DNA from 3 places in the Macrococcus sp. CoH-51_TC_04 genome. Region 2 is predicted to be linked to each of the others. Evidence: riboswitches for the same ligand, from Rfam matches in the RefSeq annotation. Region 2 holds a riboswitch; each other region holds the start of a gene.
The links. A riboswitch is a leader RNA that binds a small molecule or an ion and turns the genes downstream of it on or off. The one in region 2 is predicted to bind thiamine pyrophosphate.

Region 1 (3,567 bases), on a different contig from region 2:
CTCCTCCTGTGACTTTCGTCAGGAGCGGTGTCCCATTTTCCACTAAAGCGATTTGTCCATCCTGACAGATTGCATCAACCGCACCGGTTACGATAATCGCAGTATTGAACTTATCATATGCTCTTCGCGCAACGCTTTCAGTCGATAGCGATTGATCTGCATCTGTCCCTTTCATTGTGGCATCTTCTGTTAATGCTGCAAGCTCTGACGCATTCCCACGAATGACACTAATATGATGCTCGTTCAGCAATTTTAAGCAGAAGTCTTTACGAAACTTAGATGCACCACAAGCGACAGGATCAAGTACGATAGGTACATGATGTTTATTTGCAAATGCAGCCGCTTGTAACATGTTTTCCTTATCCCCTTCTTCAATTGATCCTATATTGATTAGTAACGCACCAGCATACGCTAAAAACTCATCCATTTCTTGACGTTCTGTCGCCATCGCAGGGCTTGCACCAAGTGCGAGCAGGCCGTTCGCTGTAAAGTTTTTGACGACATCATTCGTAATACAGATGATCAACGGGTTGTCTTTACGAAGTTGAGTGAGTTTTGTCATTATTCAACCTCCTGAAACTTAAAGTGATTTACTGGGCCCTGGCCATGACCAATTCCAGGAGTGTACTTAATGGCCATATCCATATAGCGCTTCGCTAATCGCACAGCATCTTCTATACTCTTCCCTTTGGCAAGTTCTGCTGTGATAACAGCTGAATAAGTACAGCCCGTGCCATGTGTGTGCTTCGTATTATAACGTTCTCCAGGCAAAGTAATTAATCCCGTCTTTGTGAAGAGATAGTCAGTCGCATCTCCCTTTAAGTGTCCACCTTTGATAAGCACGCTTCGAGAACCAATTTCATCGATAAATATTTTTCCTGCACGTAAGATATCTTCTTCCGTTTCCACCTTCATTCCAACAATTTTCTCTAGCTCAGGGATATTTGGTGTCACCACCGTCGCAATATCCAGTAACTTCGTGCGTACGGCGTTCTGTCCGTTCTCATCGAGCAACAAATCTCCACTTTTAGCCACCATCACTGGATCGATGACATATGGGACGTTATAACGTTCTATATACGGTCTCACCACGTCCATCACTGCGCTTGTTGCTAACATTCCTGTTTTTACTGCATCCGGAACAATGTCTGAATATACACTTTCAAGTTGCTTCTGTATAACATCCACAGGCTGATTAAAGACATCCTGCACACCTAATGTATTTTGTGCAACAATACTTGTTATTACACTCATCCCGTATACGCCGCGTGACTGAAAGACTTTCAAGTCTACTGTCGTTCCGGCACCTCCTGTAGGATCGGTTCCGGCAATCGATAATGCTGTTTTCATCAATAACCCTCCCATGTTTCAATGTTATAGGACATATTAAAGAAGCGCTTCTCATGAATACAGCTTTCAACAAAGTTCTTTCTTAATATATTTAGTTCTTCATCAGAAGCTGTTTCACTGAACTCATCTACCCAGCGATCTAAATGACCGATAAGCTCATGCATATTTGTACAATAAAAGTCGACCCAAGGTTTTAGCGGATTACCTTCCAGGTCATTACGTTCAGCAATCTTTAGTGCCAGCTGCTGATAGACATATGGACAAGGTGCCATCGCACATATTGTAAAGCTCGCATCACTATAGCGGTAGGCATTGTAATACATATGCTTAATATAATGATCACTTGATGGATACCATTCTCCTTCTTCAATCACTGTCTTATAATCAACACTTGCATAGTCTGCTAATGTATAGTGAGCATCCACTTCACCATTCATAACAAAATCGATTTGGCCGAGTAAGAACTGAATTCCTTCTCTATCATTTAGTTTCGGAATAAGTAGGCTATATATCTTTGCAAACTCGTTTAAATATAAACTATCTGCCTTTAAGTAATGTTTTACTGCTTCTTTCTTTAGATTCCCATGAATAATACCTTGAATAAATGGATCATTATAAATCGATTCAATAATCGGTTCTACTTCTTTTTTCAACTGTCTCGTAAACACGTTATCCCTCCTAAAAATAAAAACCTATCTCCTAATAGGAAATAGGTTAAATACACATAACGGGTACTTAGCACAACATTCCTACGCCGGCATTATCCGGATCAGGTGAAGGGTTCGGCAAAAGCCGTCTCAGCGCAAGGCACCCCTAGTGTGTATATTAATATTAGTGTAACGAAGTTAATGGATTAATGCAAAAAAAGAACTTCAAAGTGAATACACCTTAAAGTTCTAATATCGTTACTATAAACGTGCCCCACATACTGGCCACGGCTGCGCACCGCGCATATTGTATAAAATTTGAGCACGTTTCGTTTGCTCTGCTGCAGAAGCTTGGTGTGGATAACCACTTCCACCGACACCACGCCATGTCTGTAAATTGAACTGATACATTCCATAGTATCCATTTCCTGTATTAATTGATGGATTGCCACCAGATTCACATCTTGCTAATGCTGCCCAGTTTAATCCGTTGTTCACACGAACAGCCGGTGCTTGTGTCCTTGTCGTAGTCACACGCTTTGTCGTCGATGCCTTATAAACAGTCTGTCTTACTGGTGCTTGGTATGCTGACTTAGCAACAGCACGTTTAACTGGTGCTTGATATGCTGTTCTTGTAACGGGTGCAGCTGCTACAGCCGGTCCATTAACCTTCAATGTACGTCCAGCAATAATTAAATCTGAATGCAAACCATTCCATGCTTTAAGCTGCGCAACAGATACACCGTAACGTGATGCAACCTTGCCCAAAGTATCTCCAGGAACGATGCGGTAATATGAACCTGTAGTTACAGGTGCTGTGTATGCAGATTTATATGTTGATTTATAAGTATTTCGTTTTGTTGTATTCTCATTAATATTTAATACTTGATTCACATGAATTAAGTTAGATCTCAATCCATTCTCATGCTTTAATGCTTGAACTGACGTCCCATAGATTTGAGAGATTTTCCATAAAGAATCCCCACTTTTTACTCTATATTGTGCTGCATCCGCTTGAGTCGCTGCAAATGTTCCACCTACTGCAAATACTGTCGTTACCGCTAAAAGTTTTTTCATCTGGAAAAGTCCTCCTAAAGATTATCTACAATTTTAATACGTTAACTACATTAAAATTTCATATTTCATAGGTTACAACAATATAAAAGATTAAGTGTTATGTTAAATTTCTGACTAATTAATACGCCGTTGACCACTGAGAAGCTCCAGCAGTTTGATATAATATTCTTGCACGTTTCCATTGTTCTTCAACTGAAGCATTTGCAGGATTTCCTGTTCCACCTACAGATGCCCATGTTGATGGTGAAAATTGGAATAATCCGTAGTATCCAGATGCATTAACAGCATTAGGGTTGCCACCTGATTCACGTTGTGCGATAACGCGTAAATGTGCATCCATTGATGAATTTCCAGCAGGAGCTGCTTGCTGTACTGGCTTTTGTGCTGCTTGTTGGACCGGTGCTTGCTCTACTGGCTTTTGTGCTACTTGTTGGACCGGTGCTTGCTCTACTGGCTTTTGTGCCACTGGTTGCGCTACTTGCTCTTGTGCTAC
Region 2 (3,567 bases):
TACCGTCCGCATTTACTAACATATCTACAGTAAAATCATCCGTCAGCTTTTCATTCGTCTTGTTCTTGCGATTTTCTTTCAAATAATCTTCCTGAATATACTGTCCATTTATATAGAGTTTATCATTCTTATATTCAACCGTATCGCCAGGCTTACCAATCAATCGCTTTATATAGTCATTTTTAGTATCTGTATGAAAGACAATAATATCTCCACGATCAATGCTATCTGTCTTTGTCGCAATCTTATTGATAATCACGCGCTCTTTATCCTTAAACGTCGGGAACATAGAGTCACCATTGACTGCATACGTTGCAAATAAAAATGTATGTACGATATAGAAAACGACAAGTGCAACAAGTATTGATATGATCCATTCTTTTATCTCTTTTAACATATGTTATCTCCTTATTTCAAAATTCTATGCTATTATACCATTAATAATATATAAAAAGATAATGTCATACTGCCATACTTTAGATGTATAAACCAATTATATAAATTCTGATTTCCTGCGCAGAGGATAAGATTTAAATATACGGCTTCCTACTAGCCCAACAATTAGACAGATTACTGCAATAACGCTACCCCATCCAATAATCTGAAGTGGTTCGTTAAAGCCGAACATCACTAAAAATCCAGCTAGAGGACTCGCTGTTCCAGGTGCATCATTAATCATTCCAGAATGTGCAATAACCATACCCGCAAGTGCACCACCGATAAAGTTACAAGAATAGATCGGTACAGGATTTAAGGATATAATATCTGCCTGTGATAACGGTTCGATGCCAACAGCTAAGATAGAGGCACGATCTCCTAACTTTAATTTATAGAACATCGTTGAATTAATAAACGCTGAACTGAATGATACCATTGCAGCTATCGCCATCGGTAACCCTGTCAGACCAAGTAGTGCTGTTAGAGCCATCGAACTCAGTGGTGCAGTTCCTACAACCGTAATAATACCACCAAGCACAAATCCCATAACCAGCGGACTCGCATCTGTAGATTGCTGTATCACTTCGCCAATTTTAATTAGCGTATTATTTACTAATGGTGTAACAAGCATTGCAAGCATACGTGCAAGCGGCGCGATAATAATAATTCCTACAATTAGATCAACACCTTCAGGCACATATTTTTCAGCATATTTCATAACATAACCAACGACATACCCTGCAACGAACCCGGGTAATAAATCAAGGCCACCACAGCTTGCTGCTATAATGAGTGCATAAACGGGAGATACACCAATAGATAAAGCAACTAAACCAGCTGCTGCTACACCACCGAGACTTCCGGCTGTATCTCCTAATTCTTCTAGAAACTTTATTCCGAATATATTTCCACCAACGTATTTCTGAAACGCCTCGACAAGAAATGTTGCAATCGCGGCATTCGCTAATGCCCCCATCGCCTTCATACCAGATGGTGCTTTATACGTAAATAACGTAAACAGCACAAGGACAAGGAGTAAGAAACCTGTTCCAATCAAAATATCCACATCAACAATCCCTTCCTGTTTTTATAATATATATATGTGTTCTTATTATAGTAACAAAAAATAATCGATTGTTGTCGTATACATTTCACACTTTTCGAAATTTTCTTTTTAAATAAATAATAAAGTCAGAAGCTAAGTATTCGCTTAGCTTCTGACTTTAACTATTCTAACATTACAACTTACTTCACTGGAATGTCCCAATGTGCTTTAAATTCACACATCTCCCAGAACATATACTCGTAGTAGCTTGTTTTAACAATAATCTCCTCTAAATCTGCAAGTACACGCTCCGGCATACCTTCAGCAAGCTCATCCATCAGTGCAATTGCATCATTCGTAAGTTCCGTAAATGCTTCCCCTGAATATGTTTCAATCCAGTCACGATATGGATTATTATCATCTAATGCGCCGTCCTGCTCCGCTAAATGATTCCCGATATAGTTATAACTCCATGCGCACGCAAGCAGACACGCCGTAACATGTTCGGCACCACCACGCTGTGCATGGTTCAGCATATAGCTCGTATACGCTGTATTCACTGATGCCGCTTCAGTTGCTTCTAATTCACTTTCAGAAATGCCAAACTGTTTCGCATAGCTGCGATGTAAATCCATCTCCATAAACAACGTACCATGCAGCAGTTTAGAGAATATGCCCATCACACGCAGGTCAGGTGCCTTCGCACTCCCGATCGCCATTAATTTAGCCTAATCAATTAAATAAACATAATCTTGTTTTAACCAGAACTGAAACTTTTCCTTCTCAAGCGAACCATCACCTAGCCCCTTAACGAAAGGATGTTCCAGATAAGAAGCCCAGATCGGTTCGACACGCTTTAATATGCGCTCAGTAAACATGTTATTCCTCCTCAATAAAAAATGCCTATACGCAGGTATAGGCATTAAGCACTTCCCTACGCTGGTATAAACCAAACAGGTTCAAAGGGTCGGATTACTCCTCTCAGCACGAATGCACCCCTAGTGACATTTTTTATTTTTATTTGTAGTACAGTATAATCGTATCATATTAAATATTTATCTCAAGCCATTATAATCATAATCACTATCGGTATTATAGGAAACACAATAATCATAAATGCGATAAACCATGCAGCTGGTCTTGCCATATTGAGTGTCATCCCAAATTCAGATAATTTTGGTACCCACACGTTATCATCTTCTTTATTATAATAAAATAGTCCCCATATGTAATTTTTTTCATTATGATACGGTGCTTTATCATTTAAAGCGGCTGAGGCACGATACTTCTTATCATTGCTAATCTGCTGAATAATACCAAATATCACCACGACAATTGATATAAATATAATACTTTCCATTATATAAGGTGGCATATATTCTTTCCCGAACAGAACAGGTCTTACGAGAATGAAGATAAATAAAATTGTCATAATAAATGATATGACGTGCAGTAACATCTCGTTATTGCGCTTCGTATCTGTCGCATACTTTTTCGAAGCTTCTTTGTTTGCCGGACTCACATTTGACTGGTAAAGTGATAACCCTTTGCTTGAACCCCATAACACAAATATCATAAAGAGTGCTATGCCTGAAGGGAAGAATACAGTTATTATATTTTTATCACTCCAATTATCCGGTACACCATTAAGCCCCCAGTGCGTCGCAATTGTGTCAGGTATTGTATGATAGTTCATTGCAACATATATTACCGCTGCCATGAGCATTACGAATTGTATCATATAGAAGTATGAAGTCGTCGAATTTTCTTCATCCATTAAACTTGTATCTACAGCTTTATACATTTTAATGTCTGCCATCCAGTCTTCTTTTTCTTTTAAAGATCTCATCTGATTAAATGCACTTCTATATATCCAGATCATTGCGATAATCAATAGGAATATAAGTATCGTAAACAGGATAAACTGCAATTCAGATTGTAATATCGTCCTCAACAATAAATGAATAACTGCAAATAATATACTGATAATGAATACATTTCGTTTATACGTTTGCGCAATATTTCTCACCTTACTATCATTACGCTTACTGTCTGGAACATACACACTAAAGAGAATATTTCTT
Region 3 (3,567 bases), 120 kb from region 2:
TATGCGGGCGTACGTGCATTTACTGCATCAAGTGGTCCAGGACTATCGTTAATGATGGAAGCGATTGGACTGAGTGGTATGACTGAACAGCCGTTAGTCATCGTAAATACGATGCGCGGAGGTCCATCTACAGGATTGCCAACGAAACAGGAGCAGTCAGACTTAATGCAGATGATCTACGGAACGCATGGCGAGATTCCAAAGATTGTCCTTGCACCAACAACTGCTGAAGATGCCTTCTACTTAACGAACGAGGCATTTAATCTAGCGGAAGTATATCAATGTCCGGTTATTATTTTAAGTGATTTACAGCTTTCTTTAGGGAAACAGACTGTTCCTGTACTTGATTATAATAAGATTAATATTGATCGTGGTTCACTTGTTACTGAAGTTGAACCAACGGAGGATAAAGCATACTTCAAACGCTATGCGGTAACAGATAATGGCATTTCACCACGTACGATTCCTGGTGTGAAAAACGGTATCCATCACGTTACAGGTGTTGAACATAACGAAGAAGGAAAGCCGAGCGAATCTCCCGTAAACCGTGCAAAGCAGATGGAAAAACGTATGCGTAAATTAGAACAGCTGAAGATTACTGAACCTGTTGTATACAATACGTATCATGAAGATGCAGATGTGTTAGTGATTGGTTATATTTCAACGTATGGAGCGATTGATGAAGCAATCCATCGTGTAGAAGGAAAGGTAAACCATCTGCATATGAAACAACTTCATCCGTTTCCGACAGAAGAGGTTCAGCAAGCGATAGATAAAGTGAAGAAAGTGATTGTTGTTGAACATAACTTTAACGGACAACTTGGACAGATTATCAAGATGAATACGAATCATCAAGGTAAGATGATTCAGATGAGTAAGTATGATGGTACACCTTACTTACCTCACGAAATTGAAGAGAAAATCAACGCAACATTAAAGGAGTTAATATAGATGGCAACATTTAAAGATTTCAGAAATAATGTGAAACCGAACTGGTGTCCTGGCTGTGGGGACTTCTCAGTACAAGCGGCGATACAAAAAGCATGTGCGAACATCGGCTTAGAACCAGAACAGCTCGCGTTAATAACAGGTATCGGCTGTTCTGGACGTCTGTCTGGATACGTAAATTCATATGGTGTGCATTCGATCCATGGTCGAGCATTACCGATGGCACAAGGTGTGAAGATGGCAAACCAGGAGCTTACAGTTATCGCTTCCGGTGGAGATGGTGATGGTTTTGCGATTGGTATGGGGCATACGATTCATGCGCTACGTAGAAATATTGATATCACGTATATTGTAATGGATAATCAAATTTATGGACTGACTAAAGGACAGACATCACCAAGTTCAGCACATGGATTTGTCACTAAGACAACGCCAAAAGGCTCGATTGAGAAGCATCTTTCTCCGCTTGAACTTGCACTTGCAAGTGGCGCAACTTTTGTCGCACAAAGCTTTTCTAGTGATATAAAAGATTTAACATCAATTATTGAAGCGGCAGTTAATCATAAAGGATTCTCATTCGTCAATGTATTTTCTCCGTGTGTCACATACAACAAAGTAAATACGTATGACTGGTTTAAAGAAAATTTGACGAAACTTGCTGATATTGAAGATTATGATCATACCAATAAACAGCTGGCGATCAATACAGTACACGAACAAGATGGGCTTGTTACAGGTATCGTGTATCAGGATACCGATGCACCGACGTACGAATCACAAATTGATGGCTACAGTGAGAACTTAACAAAAGCAGATCTAAATATTAAACAAGAGGAATTTGATGCTTTAATGGCTCAGTTCAAATAAAAACTAAGTATCTGTACCTTATTTATAATAAAGCTGTTATACTAAAACAGTACAAAATAATATAAATTTTTAAACACTAGGGGAGTTATTCTGAGATTGGATTCGTCCTAAACCCTTATATACCTGATCTGGATTATACCAGCGTAGGGAAGTGTCAACTGACACAACCTGCAATCAGGTTGTGTTTTTTTGGAGGCTAATATGAATAAAAAGTTATTGTTAAGTGCGAGTTGTGTCATTTTACTAGCAGGCTGTGGAGATCAGTCAGCCGATAAAGGTAAGGAAGATAAGAAAGAAAAAGTGACGATTATGCTGGACTGGACGCCGAATACAAATCATACAGGACTATATGTAGCACAAGAGAAAGGTTACTTTGACAAACAGGGTTTAGATGTTGAAATTAAGACACCTGGTGAAGTGAATGCCGATCAGCTTATCGCAGCAAACAAAAAAGATGTTCAGTTCGGAATTAGTGCACAGGAAACAGTGACGCAATCACGTTCTGAAGGCATTCCAGTGAAATCGATTGGAGCAATTATCCAGCATAATACGAGTGGATTTATGAGCTTGAAAGATAAGAATATTAAATCACCGAAAGATTATGCAGGGAAAACATACGGTGGATGGGGTGCACCGATTGAACAGCCAATGATTGATGCAGTTATGAAAAAAGACGGAGCATCAGTGAAAGACACTAAAATTATCAATATGGGAAATACTGATTTCTTTACTGCATCTAAGAAGAATATCGATTTCGCATGGGTTTATTATGGATGGACTGGAATCGAAGCAGAAACACGTAATATCGATGTAAATATGCAGTATTTAATTGATTACGATAAAAATCTGGATTATTACACACCTGTCGTTATTGCAAATGAAAAGTATTTAAAATCAAATGGTGAGACAGCTAAGAAATTTATGACCGCACTTAAAGAAGGTTATGAGTATTCAATTAAACATGACAAAGAGAGTGCAGATATTTTGATGAAGTCTGTTCCAGAACTTAAAAAACAAGAAAAGCTCGTATATGCATCACAAAAATATTTGTCACCTAAATATCAGGATGATGCGAAATACTGGGGCTATCAGGAAGAACGTATCTGGAAGAATTTTGGACAGTTTATGAAAGATAACAAAGTGATTACTAAAGACTTCATTGCTAAAGATGCATTTACAAATGAATATGTGGAGGGTAAATAATGGCAGATACAATAATGAGCATACAAATTATTCCGAAGACGCCAAATGGTGAAGATGTAATTCCATATGTTGATCGCGCAATTGAAGTGATTGAAGCATCAAACTTAAAGTACATCGTGAATCCGCTTGAAACATCAATTGAGGGGAACATGAATGAGTTGCTTAAGTTAATCGAATTAATGAATAAAGAGATGCGTGAAATGGGGTGTCCATCTATTATTTCACAAGTAAAGTTTTATCATGCCGAAGAAGTATCGATGGATGTGCTTGTACAGAAGTATAGATGATGAAATATGTTAAGTTTTTTCTATTTTTTATAGTACTACTTTATTTTTGGGAACTGCTCGTTCGGTTACTACAAGTTGATGCATATACGTTACCTGCGCCAAGCGTAATATTTATCAGCTTCTTTAATGACTTTAACACATATCATGTGCATTTATATCCGACTCTATTACTCGTTATATTAGGCATTATTTGCTCGGTATTATGCGGTATTACTGTAGCCGTACTATTACGTTTAATCCCTGGGCTGCATGAGTATGTCTA

Region 1: linked by a shared signal. The riboswitch ahead of tenA (thiaminase II) and the one ahead of tenA (thiaminase II) in region 2 are both predicted to bind thiamine pyrophosphate.
Region 3: linked by a shared signal. The riboswitch ahead of ACZ2V4_RS00835 (ABC transporter substrate-binding protein) and the one ahead of tenA (thiaminase II) in region 2 are both predicted to bind thiamine pyrophosphate.

Annotation. Positions count from the first base shown of each region.
Region 1 is NZ_JBVGOY010000006.1:108,515-112,081, reverse strand. Features, by position in the region: gene thiM (hydroxyethylthiazole kinase) at 1-562, opposite strand, end outside; gene thiD (bifunctional hydroxymethylpyrimidine kinase/phosphomethylpyrimidine kinase) at 562-1,350, opposite strand; gene tenA (thiaminase II) at 1,350-2,018, opposite strand; TPP riboswitch at 2,079-2,175, opposite strand; gene ACZ2V4_RS07385 (LysM peptidoglycan-binding domain-containing protein) at 2,259-3,074, opposite strand; gene ACZ2V4_RS07380 (transglycosylase family protein) at 3,193-3,567, opposite strand, start outside.
Region 2 is NZ_JBVGOY010000001.1:53,456-57,022, reverse strand. Features, by position in the region: gene lepB (signal peptidase I) at 1-397, opposite strand, end outside; gene ACZ2V4_RS00270 (PTS sugar transporter subunit IIC) at 494-1,504, opposite strand; partial or broken gene tenA (thiaminase II) at 1,684-2,406, opposite strand; TPP riboswitch at 2,398-2,493, opposite strand; gene ACZ2V4_RS00260 (DUF1648 domain-containing protein) at 2,544-3,567, opposite strand, start outside.
Region 3 is NZ_JBVGOY010000001.1:175,930-179,496, forward strand. Features, by position in the region: gene ACZ2V4_RS00825 (2-oxoacid:acceptor oxidoreductase subunit alpha) at 1-951, shown strand, start outside; gene ACZ2V4_RS00830 (2-oxoacid:ferredoxin oxidoreductase subunit beta) at 952-1,815, shown strand; TPP riboswitch at 1,884-1,982, shown strand; gene ACZ2V4_RS00835 (ABC transporter substrate-binding protein) at 2,017-3,018, shown strand; gene ACZ2V4_RS00840 (thiamine-binding protein) at 3,018-3,305, shown strand; gene ACZ2V4_RS00845 (ABC transporter permease) at 3,305-3,567, shown strand, end outside.